One region of the Marinomonas gallaica genome, then DNA from elsewhere that is predicted to be linked to it. Evidence: riboswitches for the same ligand, from Rfam matches in the RefSeq annotation. Region 1 holds a riboswitch; each other region holds the start of a gene.
What was found. Region 1 has a riboswitch for thiamine pyrophosphate ahead of thiC (phosphomethylpyrimidine synthase ThiC). Riboswitches for the same ligand answer to the same signal wherever they lie in the genome.
Positions count from the first base shown of each region.

Region 1 (6,776 bases):
CACACCTCATGGCCGTCGCAATGAGCTTGATGCACTACGCTGCTGGCATCGAGCTCATCCACAAACTGCCACGTTTCGCTATCGGTGGTGAGCATGACGCCTGCAAGGCTGGTTTCGATCCGCCGCGCTTCTGTGATGCCGTGAGTCACCCGACAGCCTAGCTGTCGAGCGTGCTCAGCCACAGAAGATTGAAAACACGCGTCGGTAAACGCGATGGTTTTAATCTCTGTATCGTGCATTTACTGCTCCGTTTCGGCTTCAGCCAGCTTGTCTGTGCTTAACTTATCGGTGGTGAGATACACATCACTGCCCAGCTCTTTAAACTGCTCCGACATCTTCTGCATGCCTTCTTCCGCCGTAACATCAACCGCTTCGATTTTCTCAAGCCCCGCGGCGTAGTCGCGCACCTCTTGGGTAATCTTCATGGAGCAGAATTTTGGCCCACACATAGAGCAAAAGTGCGCCACTTTGCCTGACGCTTGAGGCAGCGTTTCATCGTGATAGGCACGCGCCGTTTCCGGGTCCAATGCCAGATTGAACTGGTCTTCCCAACGGAATTCAAAACGCGCTTTTGATAGCGCATTGTCACGTACTTGCGCACCTGGGTGACCTTTCGCCAAATCTGCTGCGTGGGCCGCAATTTTGTAGGTGATCAGACCTTGCTTAACGTCTTCTTTGTTGGGTAAGCCAAGGTGCTCTTTAGGCGTCACGTAACACAACATGGCACAGCCGTACCAACCAATCTGCGCCGCACCGATGCCGGAGGTAATGTGGTCATAGCCTGGGGCAATGTCTTGCGTCAATGGGCCTAAGGTGTAGAACGGCGCTTCGTGACAGTGATCCAATTGTAGATCCATGTTCTCTTTGATCAGCTGCATCGGCACGTGACCGGGGCCTTCGATCATCACCTGTACGTCGTAATCCCACGCAATCTTGGTTAGCTCACCTAGAGTACGTAACTCGGATAATTGCGCTTCATCATTGGCGTCCATGATGGAGCCAGGGCGCAGGCCGTCCCCTAGCGAAAGGGCCACGTCGTAAGCGGCACAGATGTCACAAATCTCTTTGAAGCGGGTGTATAAGAAGTTTTCTTCGTGGTGCGCCAGACACCATTTGGCCATGATCGAACCACCGCGCGACACGATACCAGTAAGGCGTTTGGCGGTCATGGGGACATAACGTAGCAACACACCACAGTGAATCGTGAAGTAATCCACGCCCTGCTCCGCTTGCTCGATCAGCGTATCGCGGAACACCTCCCAGTTGAGGTCTTCGGCGACGCCGTCTACTTTCTCAAGCGCTTGGTAAATCGGTACGGTGCCGATCGGCACTGGCGAGTTACGCAGAATCCATTCGCGCGTTTCATGAATGTTCTTACCGGTCGATAAGTCCATCACGGTGTCGGCACCCCAGCGTGTTGACCATACTAGCTTCTCCACTTCTTCTTCGATCGAAGACGTGAGCGCCGAGTTACCGATGTTGGCGTTGACTTTCACAAGGAAGTTACGACCAATGATCATGGGTTCGGTTTCTGGATGGTTTACGTTGTTAGGGATGATCGCACGGCCTTCGGCGACTTCCTTACGCACGAACTCTGGCGTAATCTCTGTTTGAATATTGGCACCGAAGCTATGGCCCGGATGTTGTTTGAGCAATAGCTCAGACTTGATCGCTTGTAGGTTTTGGTTCTCACGGATGGCGATGTATTCCATCTCGGGCGTGATGATGCCTTGACGTGCGTAGTGCATTTGCGTCACGCATTGACCTGCTTTGGCTTTACGCACACGGGGCAGGTGTTTGAAGCGTAGCTCCTCCAACTCATCGTTCGCTAAACGTTCTTGAGCAAAGTTTGAACTCACACCTTCGAGGATTTCGGTGTCGTTTCGAGCGTCAATCCATTGCTGGCGTAGGGCTTTTAGGCCGACATGTACGTCGATGTTCTCTTCAGGGTCCGCATAGGGGCCGGCGGTATCGTATACGTAGATGGGCTCGTTCGGCTCAAACGTTAGCTTGTCAGGATCGGAGCCAATTGGCGTATCGCTAAGATTAATTTGACGCATCGGTACTTGAATGGACGCGTCAGACCCTTGCACATAAATGCGCTCGGACGACGGAAATGGCGTCGCCTGTAACGATTCGATAAAGGCTTTGGCGTCTAGACGGGCTTTTTCGCGCGTTTTTTTATTGGGTTTAGGTGGTGCAGTCGACATTAGCAGATTCCCATTAAGTTTGTATTTGGAAAAAATGCTTGTCAGGAGAACACGTACTTCCACGTACGTGCGGCAGCTTGATCCCCTCTTCGACTAGGGTTGTTACCTAGATTTGAAGCGGTCAAACCACGCTTATTCAGCAGAAAAGAAAAGATGCTTTCTTGTTCCCTTCGCAGGTATTAGCCTGATCAGGTTCTGCGGATCCCGCATTAAAATGCGATCTCAGCCAATTAAGGCACTCCGACAAGTTGTGCATCAGTATACGCGTTTGGAAGTCGCTGTAAACTCCCAAACGGTCATTGCTTGTTGAGCCGATTAAGAATCGTTCATTGTCAGCGCTTGTTTATACAAAGCATTTTTCTTCTCACCCGTAATTTCTGCGGCTAAAGCTGCGGCTTGTTTCACTGGCAATTCTTTTAGCAATATCGTGAGCACTTTAAGGGCTTCAGTATTGTCTTCTTGCTCGGCAGGAAGTGACACCATCATGACGAATTCACCACGGGTTTGGTTGCTATCGTCTTCTAAAATTTGCTTAATTTCAGAAACCGAACCAGACAAGAATGTCTCAAATGTTTTCGTTAATTCTCGTGCCAAGGCAACTTGTACTGTGTCGCCCCAAACCGTATTCAGGTCTTCTAAGCAGTCTAAAATGCGGTGTGTCGATTCATAGAATACTACGGTACCGAGGCTGGGTACCCAACTGGACATTTCATCACGACGCGATTTGCTTTTGGCCGGTAAAAAGCCAACAAAACTAAAACGGTCGGTGGGTAACCCCGATGCACACAACGCCGTGATTAATGCTGATGCGCCCGGGACCGGCACAATGCGATGCCCCTCTTGACGTAAAAAATGAACTACATGATACCCTGGGTCAGAAATCAGCGGCGTACCCGCGTCGGAGATCAAAGCGACGTTTTTACCTTCGTCTAATAACGATGCAATGTACGCGGCTTTGTCTCGCTCATTGTGGTCGTGCAAAGCAAATAATCGAGTTTCAATACCAAAATGGTTCATCAATCGTTTGCTGTGTCGAGTGTCTTCCGCCGCTATAAAGTCAACTTCTTGTAAAACTCGTTTCGCACGATCCGTAAAATCATCCAGATTGCCAATTGGGGTCGCTACAATGTAGAAGGTTCCTCTCACATCATTATCAGACTGTGTTACCATGTTTCCTCTTTATCGGCTTAAGTATTGCGTACATATGAGTTTGTTTAGATCCCGTATCATACCATTATCCTTAGTCACATTGTCTCTTATTGGCTGTGGAGCCATGGAAACTTCCACATCCAATCAAAGCCCTGTGATTGCACAGCAAATGCAGCAAGGTGATCTTCTTGATTACGAGTTTGCTATGGCTCAGGCTAAACAACAGTCTAGCCCTGAACAGTCCGCGCCATTTTATCTCGCAGCCGCAAAAGCCTTAGTGAGAGATGAGCAATATCTACAAGCTCGTATGATCCTTGAAGCGCATGTTATTAACCTCGATACGCCATCGAAATTTGGCGGTTTACTTGAGTTAAGCACAGTCGCTATTGCGCTTGAAGTGCCCATGTTAGCAGTGCAGGTACTGAGTCAAGCGGGTCAAATGCCCATCGCGCAACGGCCAGAGAACAATATTAAGCTGTTACAGCATCATGCCGCGGTCATGTCTTCTTTAGACAGTTGGCCAAGTGCTGTAAGAGACTACATGCAGCTTACTTTGATGCTGCCTGTTGAACAGCAAGAAGCCAATCGTCAACAACTTTGGCTAACCATTCAAAACCTTACCGACAATGAAGTTTCTTACTTAGAAAGCAGCCCTATTCCGCTACTCGATGGCTGGCTTCAAGTGTCAAAAATCTTACGCGAGCAAGCACAGACAGTTGACCAGCAAGTACAAGCTTTCCACATCTGGCAAGCTCAGAACCCTGGCCACCCTGCGTCAATGAACCCGCCATTAGATTTCCAGATCATGGCATCACTTGAGCAGCACATGCCAACTTCTGTTGCCATCATGCTACCGATGAGCAAAGAATTAAAAACCGCATCTGACGCGATTTTAGATGGTATTTTACAACAATATTATTCCAACACGTCGGTGCAACCGGACCTGCGTATCATCGATACAGATTCTTTTACTACCTTCACAGAAGCGTATCAAGTAGCCTTAGCAAGTGGCGCAGAAACTATTTTAGGACCTTTGCGAAAGCAGAACGTTGCTCAACTTCCTAACCTGGTTACAGATGTGCCAACTATTGCACTGAACCAACTTGAAAGTAATACGATCGTAGCAAACTTATATCATTTTTCTTTGAACGTAAGAGACGATATTCGTGAATTGATGACGTTTGCCAAGAAAGAAGGCGCTCAAAACTCTGCTGTTTTGTCTATGCAGCCAACTTGGGCTTTACGCCAAAGCGATCAATTCCGCGAGATTGCCAACGAGCTGAACATACCCGTACTAAACACCATCTCTTATGAGAATACCCCTACGGGTCGTGCCTCAGCGGTTAAACAGTTACTCCAAGTGGACGAAAGTGAAGCGCGTATTCACAAAATTCGTCAATGGACAAAGCAAGATATTGAGTCAACACCTCGAGCACGCCAAGATTTGGATTATGTATACTACGTTGGCAAGCTTGACGATGCGAAACAGATACGCCCTCTGCTAAACTTCTATTTTGCCGAAGATATTCCGTTATTAGCGTCGCAAACGATCCACGACAAAGCACCTAACTCCACCACTAAAAATGAAGACATTGAACGCATCATTTTTACGGAGCTACCTGCAGTCCTAGATACATCTAGCAAAACCGGGGATACGCCGTTTGTTCTGCAACGGTTGACCGCGTTGGGAAATGACAGCTATTTACTTGCTAAGAGATTAGCTTTGTTTACCAATGTAAAATCAGCAAGAGTATCCGCTAGAACAGGGATCATTACGCTAGATGACGACGGAATCTTCAATCGACGACCAAATATAGTGACGTATAAGCAGGGAGAGCTTATCGATGCTAAAGAAAGTTATTTCGCCCAGAAAAAAGAACTCTGATGGAGAAAAAGCAGAGCGATTAGCCGAACAGTTCTTGGTCTCTCAAGGTTATGTTGCTATCGCTCGAAATTTCCATTCGCGTGTTGGTGAGGTCGATTTGATTATGCAACATCGATCTACCTATGTATTCGTTGAAGTTCGCTACAGGGCCAACGCCACACGAGGCAGTGCTAGCGAAAGCATCACAGCCGCAAAATATCGCCGAATTCTGAAAACCGCAGAATATTGGTTAATGAAAAACAATCTGCAGCATAGCCAATACCAAATTGATGTAATTGCCATAGATGGCCTTTTAGATTTACATCATATTGATTGGTTACAAGCAGTGTAGACACAGTAGTTGTTATGGATTATCAAGAAGCCATTTATACCCAATTCGCACAAAGCTTTGAGTCTCAACAGTATGCTCTGGAAACATTACCCGCTCACATAGAGCATGCCGCTATTGTGTTATTTAATAGCATTGCAAATGGCGGTAAGGTCGTTGCCGTTGGGAATGGAACAGGCTCATTTATTTCACAATACTTTAGCACGCTGTTGTTAGACCGCATGGATCGTGAACGTCCAGGTCTACCTGCCATTTCTCTAACCAGCAATGGCAACGCTCTACTCGCGATCACTCATAACGACAGTTACCACGATGTGTTTTCAAAGCAGATTACAGCACTGGGTAACCCTGGTGACGTGTTGTTTGTGGTAGCAAATAAAGGCAATACGTCGCCGATTATTCAAGCAATTCAGGCAGCACACGAACGTAAGATGAGCATTGTTGCATTGACTACTCCGGACGCTAAGAATGTCTCATCACTCACATCACGGGATGATACGGAAATAAAAATCAATCTAACGGGAACGGCACGCGTACAAGAGGTACAAACAACTGTCGTTCACGCACTGGTAGATCTTTTGGAACGACAGCTATTTGGTTACGATGACTAAGGCGCTATTTCACAACTTTTAGTGTGAAGCCTTTTTTTGGCGGCTCTGGCGGCGTTGGTTCTGGCTCTGGAGTCTCATCACCAAATTCCTCTGGCGGAAAGGCCAACCCATCCCCATTTTCTTTCGCATAAATCGCTTCAGCGGCGGCCATCGGCACAAACACCTGCATTGGCTTTCCACTAAAACGCGCTTCAAACGAAACACCGGCTTTATCAATATGCAAATGACGCACAGCACTCATACTGATGTTTAAGACAATTTGACCGTCTTTCACAAACTCAAGCGGTACAACCGCCCCTTCATATTCAGCATTTACCAATAGGTAAGGCGTCATCTCGTTGTCTGCAATCCACTCATAGGTTGCATTCAATAAATAAGAACGCTTTGGAATCATTACTTGCACTCCAGATAAAATAAAAGGGGCAATATGCCCCTTTTGTTATTCGTAATTAACCTTAATCAAGGCGCATTTCTTGTTCAGCTTCAGAAAGGCTTTCTTTGAACGATTCACGTTCAAATACTAGATCCATGTATTTGTACAAACCAGGCGCTTGAGATTTTTCAATATCAACACCCAGTATTGGCAAACGCCA
Region 1 is NZ_CP187511.1:2,879,391-2,886,166, forward strand. It holds gene thiE (thiamine phosphate synthase) at 1-239, opposite strand, end outside; gene thiC (phosphomethylpyrimidine synthase ThiC) at 240-2,210, opposite strand; TPP riboswitch at 2,359-2,463, opposite strand; gene rsmI (16S rRNA (cytidine(1402)-2'-O)-methyltransferase) at 2,526-3,380, opposite strand; gene ACPUEK_RS13645 (penicillin-binding protein activator) at 3,484-5,244, shown strand; gene ACPUEK_RS13650 (YraN family protein) at 5,204-5,575, shown strand; gene ACPUEK_RS13655 (SIS domain-containing protein) at 5,590-6,183, shown strand; gene ACPUEK_RS13660 (ClpXP protease specificity-enhancing factor) at 6,188-6,577, opposite strand; gene ACPUEK_RS13665 (glutathione S-transferase N-terminal domain-containing protein) at 6,639-6,776, opposite strand, start outside.

Region 2 (6,776 bases), 1.4 Mb from region 1:
AGTGATCGTTTGACGTTGGAAAATATCAATTTACTGTTGCCAGCCGGAAAAACATTGGCCTTGGTAGGGCGATCGGGTGGTGGTAAGTCAACGTTAGCGAACTTAGTGCCGCGTTTGTACGATGTGGAAGGCGGAGAGTTGTTATTAGACGGGCAAGATAGCCGTGAATACTCCCTTAAAAGTTTACGTAGCCAAATTGCTTTAGTGAATCAAAATGTCGTGTTATTTAATGGTTCAATTCGTGACAATATAGCCTATGGCTATCTGCGCGATGCTCAAGATGAAGATGTCATTAACGCTGCAAAAGCCGCCAATGCGTGGGAGTTTATTCAGGGCTTCGAGCACGGTTTAGACACCATGGTCGGTGAGAATGGTGTATTGATGTCGGGTGGCCAACGTCAACGTATCGCCATTGCGCGAGCTATTTTGAAAAACGCCCCAATCTTGATTTTAGACGAAGCAACTTCAGCATTGGATTCAGAGTCCGAACGTGCTATCCAGCAAGCCTTAGATAGCTTAATGAAGAATCGTACAACCATCGCCATTGCTCACCGATTATCAACCATAGAAAACGCCGATATAATAGCGGTGGTGGATCACGGTCAAATTATTGAGGTTGGCTCCCACAAAGAATTGATTGAGCAAGGCGGTGCGTACGCCAAATTGCATCAAAATCAGTTCAACGAAGAATAAGCGTATGTGGCTGTACCGTTTCTTATTGGTTGTTGCAACGCCTTTTATTGCACGACGTATCTGGCGCTTCCATAAACGCTATGACAATTACCGCGTTGCGGAAGCGCTCGGTAAATGGGGGCCAATGAAAGCCGATCTTTGGTTGCATTGTGCGTCGGTCGGTGAGGTCTTGGCAGCCAAAACCTTAATTACGCAATGGCTAACCCAGCACCCCAATAAAACGTTATTGGTAACAACCGTAACGCCTACTGGTGAAGCGCAAGTACAAAAGTGGTTTGCTGGACGCGTCCAGCATCGCTACTTACCTCTAGACCATACGGTATGCGTACAGCGCGCCTTGAAGCAACTGACCTGCCCGCAATTGGCAATCATAGAAACGGAACTTTGGCCAAACCTATTAAAAGCGGCAAAAGCCAAGGGCATGACGATTCAAGTTATCAATGCTCGCCTCAGTGAACGTTCCGCTAAGCGTTACGAGAAGTTTGGATTTTTCTCTAGGCCTTTAATGGCGTTGCCTGATCGTTTCTTAGCCCACGCGGCAACCGATGCTGAACGTTTTAAAGCGCTTGGTGCAACAGATGTCTCCGTAGTGGGCAATATCAAATTTGATATCTCCCCTACAGAAGACAGTGAGGTACCCGTTTGGCGTCAAGCCATTGCACCGAAGAATGAATTTGTTTGGATTGCCGCCAGCACCCATGAAGGGGAAGATCTACAATTTTTAGCAGCGCATCAAGCCCTTTTACAGCAAGTCCCCGATGCTAAGTTAATCCTTGTGCCACGTCACCCTGAGCGCTTTGAAGCAGTTTATAAACTCAGTCAACAGCAAGGCTTTCAGACCGTTCGACGCTCGGATGATCCGCTGGATACTTGGGCTCAGGCAAACGTGCTGCTCGGTGATAGTATGGGCGAAATGATGCGCTACTTCGCTATCTCTGATGTGGTCTTTGTCGCGGGAAGCATGATCGAGCGGGGAGGGCACAACCCGATTGAACCGGCGATCTTATCCAAACCAGTGATCGTTGGTGCGCATACCTTTAACTTTGCCGACATTACTGAATCACTGATACACGATGGTGGCGCAGTGAGAGTTCGATCAGAGGGCGAATTGGTGGACCAACTGCTTTTACTGCAAGACCTCACGAAGCGACAAGCCATGGGGCAAAAAGCCCTTAGCAACGCTCGATCGAATCAAGGTGCTTTAGAGCGTGTTTTACAATACTTAGACATCTCTTAAGGGTCTGTTAGAATAGCGACGTTTTATCTCATGGGGTGTGGCGATGTAGCCACTGAGAAGCTTTTCCGGCTAACCCATTGAACCTGAACCAGATCATGCTGGCGTAGGAATTGAGATAGCAAGCCCTTCATACCTTGCCCATCCAGTTATACGCCGCTCATTTATGGAGCGACTATGTCTTTTAAATCTTTTGCGGTGACAGCGGCAGCGCTGTTGGCGTCGTCTATAGCAGCAGCGAATACGCTGAATGTGTATACCTACGATTCGTTTGCATCCGAATGGGGCCCAGGCCCTAAAATCAAAACCCGTTTTGAAGCGCAGTGCGACTGTGAAGTGAACTTCGTGGCGCTGGATTCATCGGTAGGTATTTTGTCGCGCGTCCAGTTAGAGGGCGAGGCCTCTGAGGCCGATGTGTTATTGGGGTTAGATCTTAATCTAATGCAGTCGGCAAAGCAGACCGATTTGTTAGCTAAGCATAATGTGGATACGACTGACGTACAGACACCTAATGGATGGAGTGATGAGTATTTTGTTCCGTTTGATCAAGGCTATTTTGCGTTTATCTATGACAGTGAGAAGCTTGAAACACCGCCCACATCGTTAAAAGACGTGGTTGAGAATCAAGACCTTAAAGTGATTTACCAAGACCCACGCACCAGTACACCAGGTTTAGGTTTGTTGCTCTGGATGAAGTCGGTGTACGGTGAGCAAGCGGCGGATGCTTGGGCGCAGTTGTCTGAGCACACGGTGACTGTGACCAAAGGTTGGTATGACGGTTACAGTTTATTTTTAAAAGGCGAGGCGGATGTTGTGCTGAGCTACACCACGTCACCCGCGTATCATATGGTGGCCGAAGGTGAGAATAAGTACAAAGCGGCCGAAGCCAGTGAGGGCTTTTACCCTCAAATTGAAGTGGCTGCAATGATGAACAGCGCACCAAACAAAGCACTGGCTGAAGAGTTTATGCAGTTTATTTTGGCGCCAGAGTTTCAGAGTGTCGTCGCGACGGGCAACTGGATGTATCCTGTGATGAACAATATCGAGCCATTACCTGAAGCTTTTTCAACGTTGCCTGAGGCAACAAAAGTGTTGACGTTACCTGCAGAACAAGTGGCTAAGCAGCGTCAAGCTTGGGTGAATGAATGGCTTGAGGCGACGACTCGCTAAGTTTTGATACTTTCCTCTCATTTACGTCCAGCTTGGCTGGGTGTAGCGCTGTATTTCATTGTCGCAATGGCCGCTTTTGTGGCCTTGCTCTCTTATGCGTCCCCAAGTGATTGGGGGCGTTTTATAGAGGATCCTTATATCTGGCGATTAGTAAGGTTCTCCTTTTTACAGGCGAGCCTCAGTGCTTTGCTCAGTATGGCGTTGGCGATTCCTGTAGCGTCGTGCCTGTATCATCGTCGTTTTGCTGGACGGCAAACTTTACTAAACCTGTTTGCTGTTTCGATGGTGGTGCCCACCATTGTTGCGATTCTTGGCATTGTTGTGGTCTATGGTCGTCATGGCTGGTTTACCAGTGTGTTTGGTTTTGCGTTCCCGCTGTATGGCCTGGGTGGGATCCTGCTCGCACATGTGTTTTTCAATATGCCTCTTGCCGTGCGGGTTATTTTACAGGCTTATGGATTGATACCGGATTCACAATGGCGCTTGGCAAGTCAGCTGGGGCTTTCACGCTGGCAGGCGTTTCATCTAATTGAGTGGAGCTATTTGAAAAAGACACTACCAGGGTTGTTTTTGCTGGTCTTTATGTTGTGTTTTTCAAGTTTTGCTGTGGTATTAAGCCTAGGCGGTGGACCACGCTCCAGTACGCTGGAAGTGGCCATTTACCAAGCACTTCGTTTTGAGTTTAATTTGAATAAAGCGAGCTATTTGTCTCTGCTGCAGGTGGCTATATGCAGTACGGTTGCTCTTGCTGTGTATAAGTTTGCTCCCGCTGTGCGTCAAGATGTGAGTGTGTACCAAGGTCAGCGTTTACCATTACGCTCAGGTGTGCTACCTAACGTTATTGATGGCTTGTCACTCAGTGTCGTTTTGTTGTGGGTGTTACCGCCTTTTATTGCCATATTATCGCCCATAGTGAGCCCGCTTTTCTGGCACACACTGCAGGCAAACGATTTATGGTGGTCGGTTTGGCATTCCGTGCGCATTGCTTTGCCTTCTGGGCTATTGGCGCTTGTTATTGGGCTTAGTATTGCTGCGTTAGCGCGCAGCGTACGCTGGCGTAGTAGAGGGGACTGGTTAGCGGATAAGTTAGAGCAATCGGGCAATTTGGTGTTGATGGTGCCGGGGCTCGTATTAGCAACAGGGTTGTTTCTGTTATTACGTCATCTTGGTATCAGTCTTCGGCATGCCTATTGGATTGTTGTGTGGGTGAATGCGGTTATGGCGCTACCGTTCGTACTTCGTGCCATCATGCCAACCCTGTATCAGCAAGAAAAACGTTATCGTCATCTTTATGAGCAGCTGCAAGTTTTTGGCTGGTCGCGTTTACGACTTGAGTGGCAGCAGATACGTACTGCTATGGCACAGGGGTTGGCTTATGCGGTGCTGTTAAGCTTAGGAGATCTGGGTGTGGTGGCATTATTCGGTTCAAAAGGGCTTGAGACATTACCTATGTATTTGTTCCAGTTGATTGGCTCGTATCGAGTGGAACAGGGTGGCTGTGTTGCCGTTGTGCTAATTTTGCTGTGTCTTGCATTATTTTATGGTATTACCCGTTTAGTGGGAGGGCGTCGTGCTGTCATTTGATATTCAATACCATTGGCAAGACTTTCAGGCCGATTATCAAGCTCAGTTGCCTGCTGGCATTACCAGTATTTTAGGGCCCAGTGGCGGTGGTAAGAGTACCTTGTTGTCTTTATTAGGTGGTTACTTATCTGGGCAAGGGATAATAGAGTTCTCAGGGGAAAAGCTGGATCATTTGGCTCCCTATGAGCGTCCTGTTTCGATGTTATTTCAAAGTGATAATTTGTTTCCGCAGTTAAATGTTTGGGATAATGTGGCTATTGGTATGTCGCCAACAAGGCGCTTAACAAATGAGCAAAATAGTAAACTAAAGTGGGCATTAGAGCAGACCCAGCTATTGGGTTTTGCGCAAAAATTTCCTGAGCAATTGTCGGGTGGCCAAGCGCAGCGTGTAGCGATTGCAAGGGTGTTGGTGCGTGACAAGCCAGTGCTGTTGTTAGATGAGCCGTTCAGTGCATTAGATCCCCGATTACGTGATGAAATGCTGCAGTTAGTGCGTTCACTGACGCATCAATTTAACTGGACGACGGTGATGGTGACGCACGCTCCAAACGATGCGAAAACGTTAGGTGGTCAAGTTATGCTAGTGGAGCATGGTCAGGTACAGGCATTGGTTGATGTGCAAGCGTTATCTGCACCAGAGTCAGGCTCGCTTTTTGCTCAGTATCTTGGTCTATAAGCACAGTGACTGACAGCAACGTTTGGTTATATGTGTTTGTACCCAGTTATTTCGATAAGTCGTTACATTATTAAGGACGCACTCGGTGAGTGATCTATATTTGGTTAAAAAGGGGATTTATGCCACCTTGGCGTATGCTCTGATTATGTCTGTAACGGCAGTGGCCGCAAAGCAGGTTCAGACGCAAATTGCCGTCCCTGTTTTAGTTTTCTGGCAGAGCTTGTTTTGTATTGTGATTCTGATTCCGCAAATGTGGGGGAAGTGGCAGCGTCGTCCGCTGCATATTGTTAAAGCGCACTTTCTGCGCAGTCTTGGTGGCTTTCTTGGGTTCTTATTTTATTACTGGGCTTTAAATCATATTCCGATAGTTGAAGCCTCATTGTTACGCTCTTGTGCGCCGTTATGTGTGCCTTTTGTCGTGCTGCTGATGCATCGAGTCTTTATTCCTAAGTCGCGCTGGTTGCCCCTCATTATTGGCTTTATTGGTGTGGCCTTGGTCATTAATCCGACCCCAGAGCACTTTAATCCATGGCATATTATCGGTTTGCTATCGGCGGTTGGCTTGGCGTTTTCTATGGTGACAACACGAGTATTGAGTTCCCATGTGTCTAGCCAAGAAACGATGATTGTGTATTTTGCGTTTTCTGCCTTATTGTCATTGCCTCTTGCGTTGGTCCAAGGCGAAAGTTTGGCGTTGCCGGCGGATACGTGGCTATGGGTATTGGTGGTCGCGGTGACGTTGTACGTTGGCATGCATTTATATACATTGGCCTATACCTATGCCCCGGCAAGTGTTGTGTCTCCAGTAAGTTACATTGGAATTGTGTTTGCCGGATTTTGGGGATGGGTAATTTGGGGGCATGTCCCAGATTGGCTGGCCATATCTGGGACGGTTCTGATTTTTATAAGTGTGCTATTAAGTGCGCGACTTAATCGCCAAAAGACTTAGTAAGAGCGTGTTTTTTGACACGTTGATTCAGTATCGTGGCAATGCCGATTCCTGAAAATATCAACATGATACCAATACCGTGAAAGCTCTGAATTGTTTCTTCGAGAAAGATGATTGAGAGAAAAATGCTGAATACCGGTAATAAATGTACAAAGTGGCCAGCGGTTGCAGCACCCAGTTGTTGGATGCCGACGTTCCAGCAGATAAAAGCGCCGATAGAGGCAAAGATGGCCATATATAGAATGGCTCCCCAGTTAGCGGTCGTGAGGGTGCTAATTTCGGTGTGTGAAAATAAAACATAGAGCGGGAATTGGATGCAGGTCCCCATTATGGCGGTGACAGCAAAGAAGCTTAAGAGATGCATGCCAGGACGTCGAATGAGTAATACGGAATAGACTGCCCAGCTCACTGCGGCTGTGATAATCCAAAGGTCTCCCTTAGAAACGGTCAAATGTAATAGGGTATCCATG
Region 2 is NZ_CP187511.1:1,462,793-1,469,568, forward strand. It holds gene msbA (lipid A export permease/ATP-binding protein MsbA) at 1-693, shown strand, start outside; gene ACPUEK_RS06785 (3-deoxy-D-manno-octulosonic acid transferase) at 698-1,930, shown strand; TPP riboswitch at 1,952-2,058, shown strand; gene thiB (thiamine ABC transporter substrate binding subunit) at 2,105-3,097, shown strand; gene thiP (thiamine/thiamine pyrophosphate ABC transporter permease) at 3,101-4,681, shown strand; gene ACPUEK_RS06800 (ATP-binding cassette domain-containing protein) at 4,668-5,357, shown strand; gene ACPUEK_RS06805 (DMT family transporter) at 5,443-6,306, shown strand; gene ACPUEK_RS06810 (DMT family transporter) at 6,287-6,776, opposite strand, start outside.
Region 2: it holds a riboswitch for thiamine pyrophosphate, as region 1 does, so the genes downstream of both, thiB (thiamine ABC transporter substrate binding subunit) here and thiC (phosphomethylpyrimidine synthase ThiC) in region 1, are expected to answer to the same signal.

Region 3 (6,776 bases), 250 kb from region 1:
CAAACGAAACAGCCACTCGCCTACCAAGCTTTCAATCCTATAATTTGAATGATAACGCTTTGCTTAGGGGCACGCGGCTTTTTGCACGTCCTGCTGGCCAAACTTGTTAAATGCCAACTGCACTGCTGACATTGTTGATTCGTCGTACTCCCACAGCTCAATACCTTCTGGAATCAAATGGCTATAAGTACGAATATAGTATTCCGCTAATGTTTCCTTACGCTTCTCACTATAATCACGAAGTACAAACATTATTTTTCGATAACTCGTAGGGGTGGCTAAAAAATAGTACATAGCCTCATTCCAAACGGTTAGCTTAGCACTTGGTACATTGTCATTTGGCGCAGTCCATTTGTGTGACTTACACTCAATTAGTACTTTTTCTTTTAGGCAGCCCAAATCAAATGCATGGTCTTTCATGATTTCGCCGATGCCAACAGGGATTTTTATATTAAGCTCAAGAGCAAGCCCTTCGCTGGCAAAAAACTTTTGTGCGGCCAATTCAAAATCTCTTCCTACATGAGCATTTGACGTTGCGCCTATTCTTTGGTGCGGTTTATCCATGACTCTCCGTGGCATTTAACAATTAAGGGTTATACGGCAGCGTAGCTGCGGCTATAACCCACTGTTGAACGGCCGCGTTGTCTATATAGGGAATTTGCTTTTTTCATGGTGGGACGTCCCTGTTAAATAACTCGTTAAACATCAGAGTCTGTTTGGACTATGCCGCTTCAGATCGTCTTTGATCGCCGCTATGTTGGTTCATAATGTACCCTTTTGTAGCGTGATTTGACCAGAGAGGCAAGCGCTTCTCTCAGGCTTTATGATCTGAACCGTTTTATGCACTGACCTCACTAAGCGCTTACGCTAACTGCCATTGTCCCATGGCAGCTTAATGCAAAGCCGTTCTGTCACTTGGCTCTCAGAAAAATCACCAAGATAAACAGCCACTTTTTTTAAGATGGGTATCATTTTAACTAGACAACTGACTGAAAATAATACGTAAAACTTTAAATATACAGTTTTATTGAACATCCTTAATGAGTAACATCAATTATAAAGTTTTAATCCTGATGCAAACAAAATGGACTTTTATGCTAAACCTAAATTTTTGTAAGCTATTGCGTCCTAAACTGGTTGCCTTTGCTCAAGACTCGTACTTAGATCCGACTACAGAGTTTATAGATAATGAAGCACTTCCTTCCTGTGTAGCTCCCATATTTGGCCCCGATCTTAATTATGGGTTGCGTAGAAAAATACCCTATGGCTCTGGTGTCGGCGCTACAGAAGCAGAGCTAAAATCAAAAATATTGCAATTAGTAAATATATTTGCTAGTGATGCCAACACCGATTTAACCAGTGACTTATTTAATAGCTTTTTAAAAAAGAACAATGAAGTCAAAGTATTCTCTGATCAAAGACTAAATACCTTGGCATCAAACCATCAAAACATAAAAAGTTTTTGCAATCGTGCGTTTTAAGCTCCAGAGCATCCGCCAATAACGGCTGGACAAACAAGAATACATCAGGCATTAAAAAATGCAAACTGGTCTATTGAGAATATTAATGTTCCTATAAACCTTGGCGTTCCAGCTTTTAATGATGGGACCCCTTTCTTAAGATCCGGAGACTATGGAAACGGTTTAGGATTAATGATAAACGGTATTCAGTATGTCTATGTCTTTGCTACATCCTATAATTATTTCCCTGATATAGAAAAATACATCATAAATTTAGATTATTATTTCTATGATGTGTTTGGGTTAGATGATGATGACTTGCTCGAGTTTGGTGCTAAAGGTGATGGACTATTTTCTAGAGCCGATAGCGTTGGCATTACAGCTTGGTGGCAACTTCAGCATCAATTTGGCTATGCACCATTAGTTACTCGATGTAAGGTTTCCAGAAGTTATGAGGTTGCCGCTATATGAAAATCATAGGTAAGAGAGTTCTCTCATACTTCTTAGGCACTTTTACACTTCTACTAAGTATCACTCTGTATCTATTTTTTATAAATAAAGTCGGATTCGCTGACGGCTATATAAGTGAATATCAATTAGCTATGAAAAAATATTTTCAATTAACGTTAATACCTTTATCACTACTCGGTATATATTTTTTCATTTTAGGTCACAAAAGAAAAAGGAAAAGCAAAACAATGATACTTTCCACTTCTTTATTTTTTTTATATCTATTAATAACATTAATTATTGCCAAATACTTTTATACCACCCTAAACTATGGACAAGGAGGATAAGCGTATATTACCTCACTGGACGCATTGTTAACCAAAGTAAACGCGGCAGAATCGACATATCTTTTGCTCCCATTTTACAACGTCTTAATATTCCATCCAAATACTGGATTACTATCGCCATCGAATTTGCCCCCCCCCACGCCGCAGTGGGTACAGAGTTAATCTTATCTAACTACTACCAAAAAGTAGGCTATAAACGGCGACCGAAGATCAGCAAAACGAAACAGCTACTCGCCTACCAAGCTTTCAATCCCCTAATTTGAATGGTAACGCCGCGCTCTACGGCAAATTTGGAGCGCAGCGAAAAATTTGTCCGACAGCAGCTCCTTGTTATAACATCTTGCGAGCCTAATCATTTTTTAGGCTTTTCAAACATCATCTTACCAATCCACCAAATTGACTGCCCAACATTGGAAATCAATTGTTGTCCTTGCCTTAAAAACGAATTTTCAGTGTCAATTCCGGCAAGCTCTAAGGCTTCTCCGATCTTTGAACTTGTCGGGTGCGCATCACCTACTCGCATATCATAAGCACCTACAATTGGCCTAAAGACTTTACGAGCAGTATCATCTCCAACTTTCTGGGATAATATATCTTGCAGTAGTTTGTTTGAGCCAAGTTTGTCCTTATTCGCATGCACTGATAACGCCCGCAAATCTTTTACATTAAGCCGGTCAGAGAAAACGCGTACAATTTCTTTTGCTAGCCTTAGCAATGACGCCTGATCTTTACTTTCGAATCTGGATATTTTCTTTAAGGCTTCTATACGGTCTATATCATGTGAGAAAAGAGAAACACTAAATTCTTGCTTAAATCCATTCTCTAGCATGCTCATTACTTCGAACAGCAACTCCTCTACTGCATGTGTGGATGCGGGTTGAGCCTTCACTTGAGAATCTAATAACTCACTGGAAACCTTGCCCTCTGGGACTGCATTATGTGCGCCCCATAAGTGCTGTTCCCATGAAGGGAGGCGAGCGATGTCATAAGCATAAACGGTAATGAAATCCGCTGAGTTGACTCCAAAGTGAATTCGATAACCAGACGTTGAGTGAATAGAACCTGTTTCGGCAGTATACCATTCAAGTGAGAATCCTCGAAGCCCCAACAGTTCATTTACAACACTTGAACGAAACCACAGCCATCTTCCAACGTCTTCATTGTTTAGCTCAGATGATGCAATGCGATTGCTATCTGTTTCAACTATGAATTGCGGTAGGTTTGTATCAGCATCCCCTCTAACGCGCTTGCTTATGCCTTGGTGTTTAATCCATTCATCCCGCCAAAATTCTCCTTCCACCCGTACACCATCATAACCGGACTTGTTTCCTTCAGACTTTTCATAATCAGTATTTTCGTTTGTTTCCGGCCCCATTAAAGGAGCATCTTCCTCTTCATCTACATCTGTACGCCAAGCACGAAACATTGCCCAGCTACCACCAAATACATCATTCAAATTGCGAATTAGCAGTTCATATCGGCCGTCATTCCTCTCTTCTTGGTGGTCCTCCAGGCCAGCGTATTCGCTATTTTCAAGTGTTGGTACGTTTTCCACTCTTTGCCGATAGTACGATAGCTTTAGAGATAAATTTCTAGCTGCTAAATAGTCCAGAAGAAACTCTCTCTTTATTTCGATCAGCCGCTGCTGCCCTTTGTCATCTAGAACTTCCCGAGCTACTACTATAAAATTTTCTTCTGGCCTTACCCAGTTATTCCCCTCTTTTATAAGCCGAAGTGCTACAACCAAGTCAGGATTTAATACCCATAAAGTTCCGCCAACGATAGGTTGAGGATGTTCAAATACAAGATGAATTCCAATTGGTTCTTTGTCATTCCATTGGTACTGTTCAATTGTAGAATAATAACCATCTTCGTAGGCGTGAGGTTTGGTAGTACACCCAATACCAATATCACTCCAGCCAGCTTTCTCAGCTATTTGTCTGTGCTCTGGAGGAAATGCTACAGAACCGCAACCAAAGTACTCGACAACATGCCCTGTATATTTACAATCACCTTCTTCATCGTTAATGGATGCTCTCAAAGGCACCCAAGTTGACTTTGAAAAAGTCCGGCGTGTTTCTTTCTTTTGAAGAATCCAATCTTGATTCATTAATCGTCATTTCCCTTGGGCATAACGCCACCAACAAAGGCCGAGCGACAGCGAGGTACCGCCCATGCGTATTTTGAATGGGCAATTGTGCTTGGCTTTGTTAAGCAATTTCTGGCACATAGCTCTTATATAACTCTGCTTTTGATTCTAATTCAGTCATGAAAGGCACCAACACTAAGTTTTTAAACCCTGTGTCATTGATTTTCTTTAGAAAATTAAAAGCCCTGCGCTCTGGATTAGCCAACGCTTCAATTTCTTGAGGAGTAAAAACAAATTGCGCTGAATATGCTGGATATGGATAGACAACTGCCAATTTACTCATCAGCCCCGCCTCACAAGCCAGAATTTCTTTTGTGTTTGAAGAAAATACTTCTTCTGTTTGCTCAGGAGACAAGCAGTAAGCGATATAATCGATCTTGTGAAATTTATGAAGATCACTACTTTCATCGTGATGAGCGCCTAAGGCCCCCGGATCATATCGCCCAAATAAATCTTTACCGCTTACTTTTAGAGCAACACAGTCTCTCGACAAATCGTTACCACGATCGTTATCTGAGGCGATTCTAGCGGCCTCACTTTTCCCATAGCCCATGATCATCCATATTTTGCTGTCAATTCTAAATAGATCGGCATAATAAATAGAATCCGCAAATTCACTTTTTTCAAAATCTAGCATTGATACCTCCTTGTTAACAATTAAGGGTTATACGGCAGCGTAGCTGCGGCTATAACCCACTGTTGAACGGCTGCGTTGTCTATATAGGGGATTTGCTTTTTTCATGGTAGGACGTCCCTGTAAAATAACTTGCTTAATACCAAAGTCTGTTTGGACTATTCCGCATCAGATCGTCTTTGATCACCGCTATATTGGTTCTTAATGTACCCTTTTGTAGCGTGATTTAACCAGAGAGGCAAGCGCTTCCCTCAGGCCTTTTGACCTGATCCGTTTTATGCATCAACCTCACTAAGCGCTAATGCTAACTGCCATTGTCCCATGGCAGCATGACGCGAAGCCGTTCTGTCACTTTGCTATCAGAGACGTCGCCAAGATAAGTAACAGTATTTTAGGGAATAAATAACCTGATTCAGCTCTCATAAGATGATTCTGTCTTGAAAAGAAACTTTATGCGTTGGATTCGCGCTGACGGTCGCGAAGCGACATTGCGCAAGCGAATTGAATGCATGAATTCTCTCTTCCACAAACATTGAAGCGAAGCGGGGTGGGTGGCTGATGAAGTGGCGTTTGGTTTGCAGGGCTGTTCCCTCGCAGAGCGAGGTCCGACAAATATCGTATGTTGATGATTGTCTAGTGTCCTTGCGAAAGAGCTGGTAGTATCTTTTGCATATAGTCGGGGGGCAGAAATGCTGAGATCGCTGAAGCGAGACCCGTTGAACCTGATTCAGTTAATACTGGCGTAGGGAACTATAGGTAGTGATCTTGAATCCGTTTGACGCCCGTCACTCGTGATCTTCTCCAGCTCTCATACCTGTTCCTTTACACCGTAGAGGAACAAACATGAGCACACCTATTACACTTAGCATCGCCGGTTCCGACAGTGGCGGCGGCGCGGGCATCCAAGCCGATATTAAAGCCATTTCTGCGACAGGTGGTTATGCCTGCACCGTCATTACTGCGACTACTGCACAGAACACCCTCGGCGTCACCGATGTCCACCCTATTCCGCTCGCGCACATCAAAGCGCAACTTGATGCAGTGTTTACTGATCTCAATATTCAAGCCGTGAAAATTGGCATGTTGGCCGACTCTGACATCATCAAAGTGGTGGCTAAGAAGTTGCGCCAATACCAGCCTAAGCACGTAGTGCTTGATCCTGTGATGGTGGCGACCAGTGGCGATAGGCTGTTGCAAGACAGCGCCATTGAAACGCTTAAAACTGAGCTACTGCCGTGGGTGACGGTCATCACTCCGAATCTGCCTGAAGCCGCGGCACTGTTAGGCTGCGGCACCCCCACGAACCAAGAAGCCGCACTCGCTTTAATTCCAGCGTTAAAATTACTGCCGACCGCAGCGGTGTTACTCAAGGGTGGGCATTTAGCCGATACGGCAGAAAGCGTTGACTGGCTGATTACTCAAGAACAACTGATTTCTTACGCCAGTCCTCGAATTAAAACGAAAAACACCCATGGCACGGGCTGTACATTGTCGTCTGCGCTGGCCTCGTTTTTAGCTCAAGGCTTTGAATTACCCAGCGCGACTCAACAAGCAAAAGAGTACATCAGCCAAGCCATTGCCCACGCGGATCAGCTAGACATTGGTCAAGGCCATGGTCCGGTTCATCACTTCTACTCGTTTGCACAGCGTTCATAATGACAGACGCCTTTGCTATTAGAATTCAGCATGCACGGCTGGCCTATGGACACACTTCTGAGCCTGTATTACAGGATTTA
Region 3 is NZ_CP187511.1:3,132,260-3,139,035, forward strand. It holds gene ACPUEK_RS14760 (hypothetical protein) at 64-564, opposite strand; gene ACPUEK_RS14765 (hypothetical protein) at 1,041-1,481, shown strand; gene ACPUEK_RS14770 (hypothetical protein) at 1,653-1,931, shown strand; gene ACPUEK_RS14775 (hypothetical protein) at 2,610-4,367, opposite strand; gene ACPUEK_RS14780 (hypothetical protein) at 4,468-5,043, opposite strand; TPP riboswitch at 5,708-5,806, shown strand; gene thiD (bifunctional hydroxymethylpyrimidine kinase/phosphomethylpyrimidine kinase) at 5,884-6,696, shown strand; gene ACPUEK_RS14790 (ABC transporter ATP-binding protein) at 6,696-6,776, shown strand, end outside.
Region 3: it holds a riboswitch for thiamine pyrophosphate, as region 1 does, so the genes downstream of both, thiD (bifunctional hydroxymethylpyrimidine kinase/phosphomethylpyrimidine kinase) here and thiC (phosphomethylpyrimidine synthase ThiC) in region 1, are expected to answer to the same signal.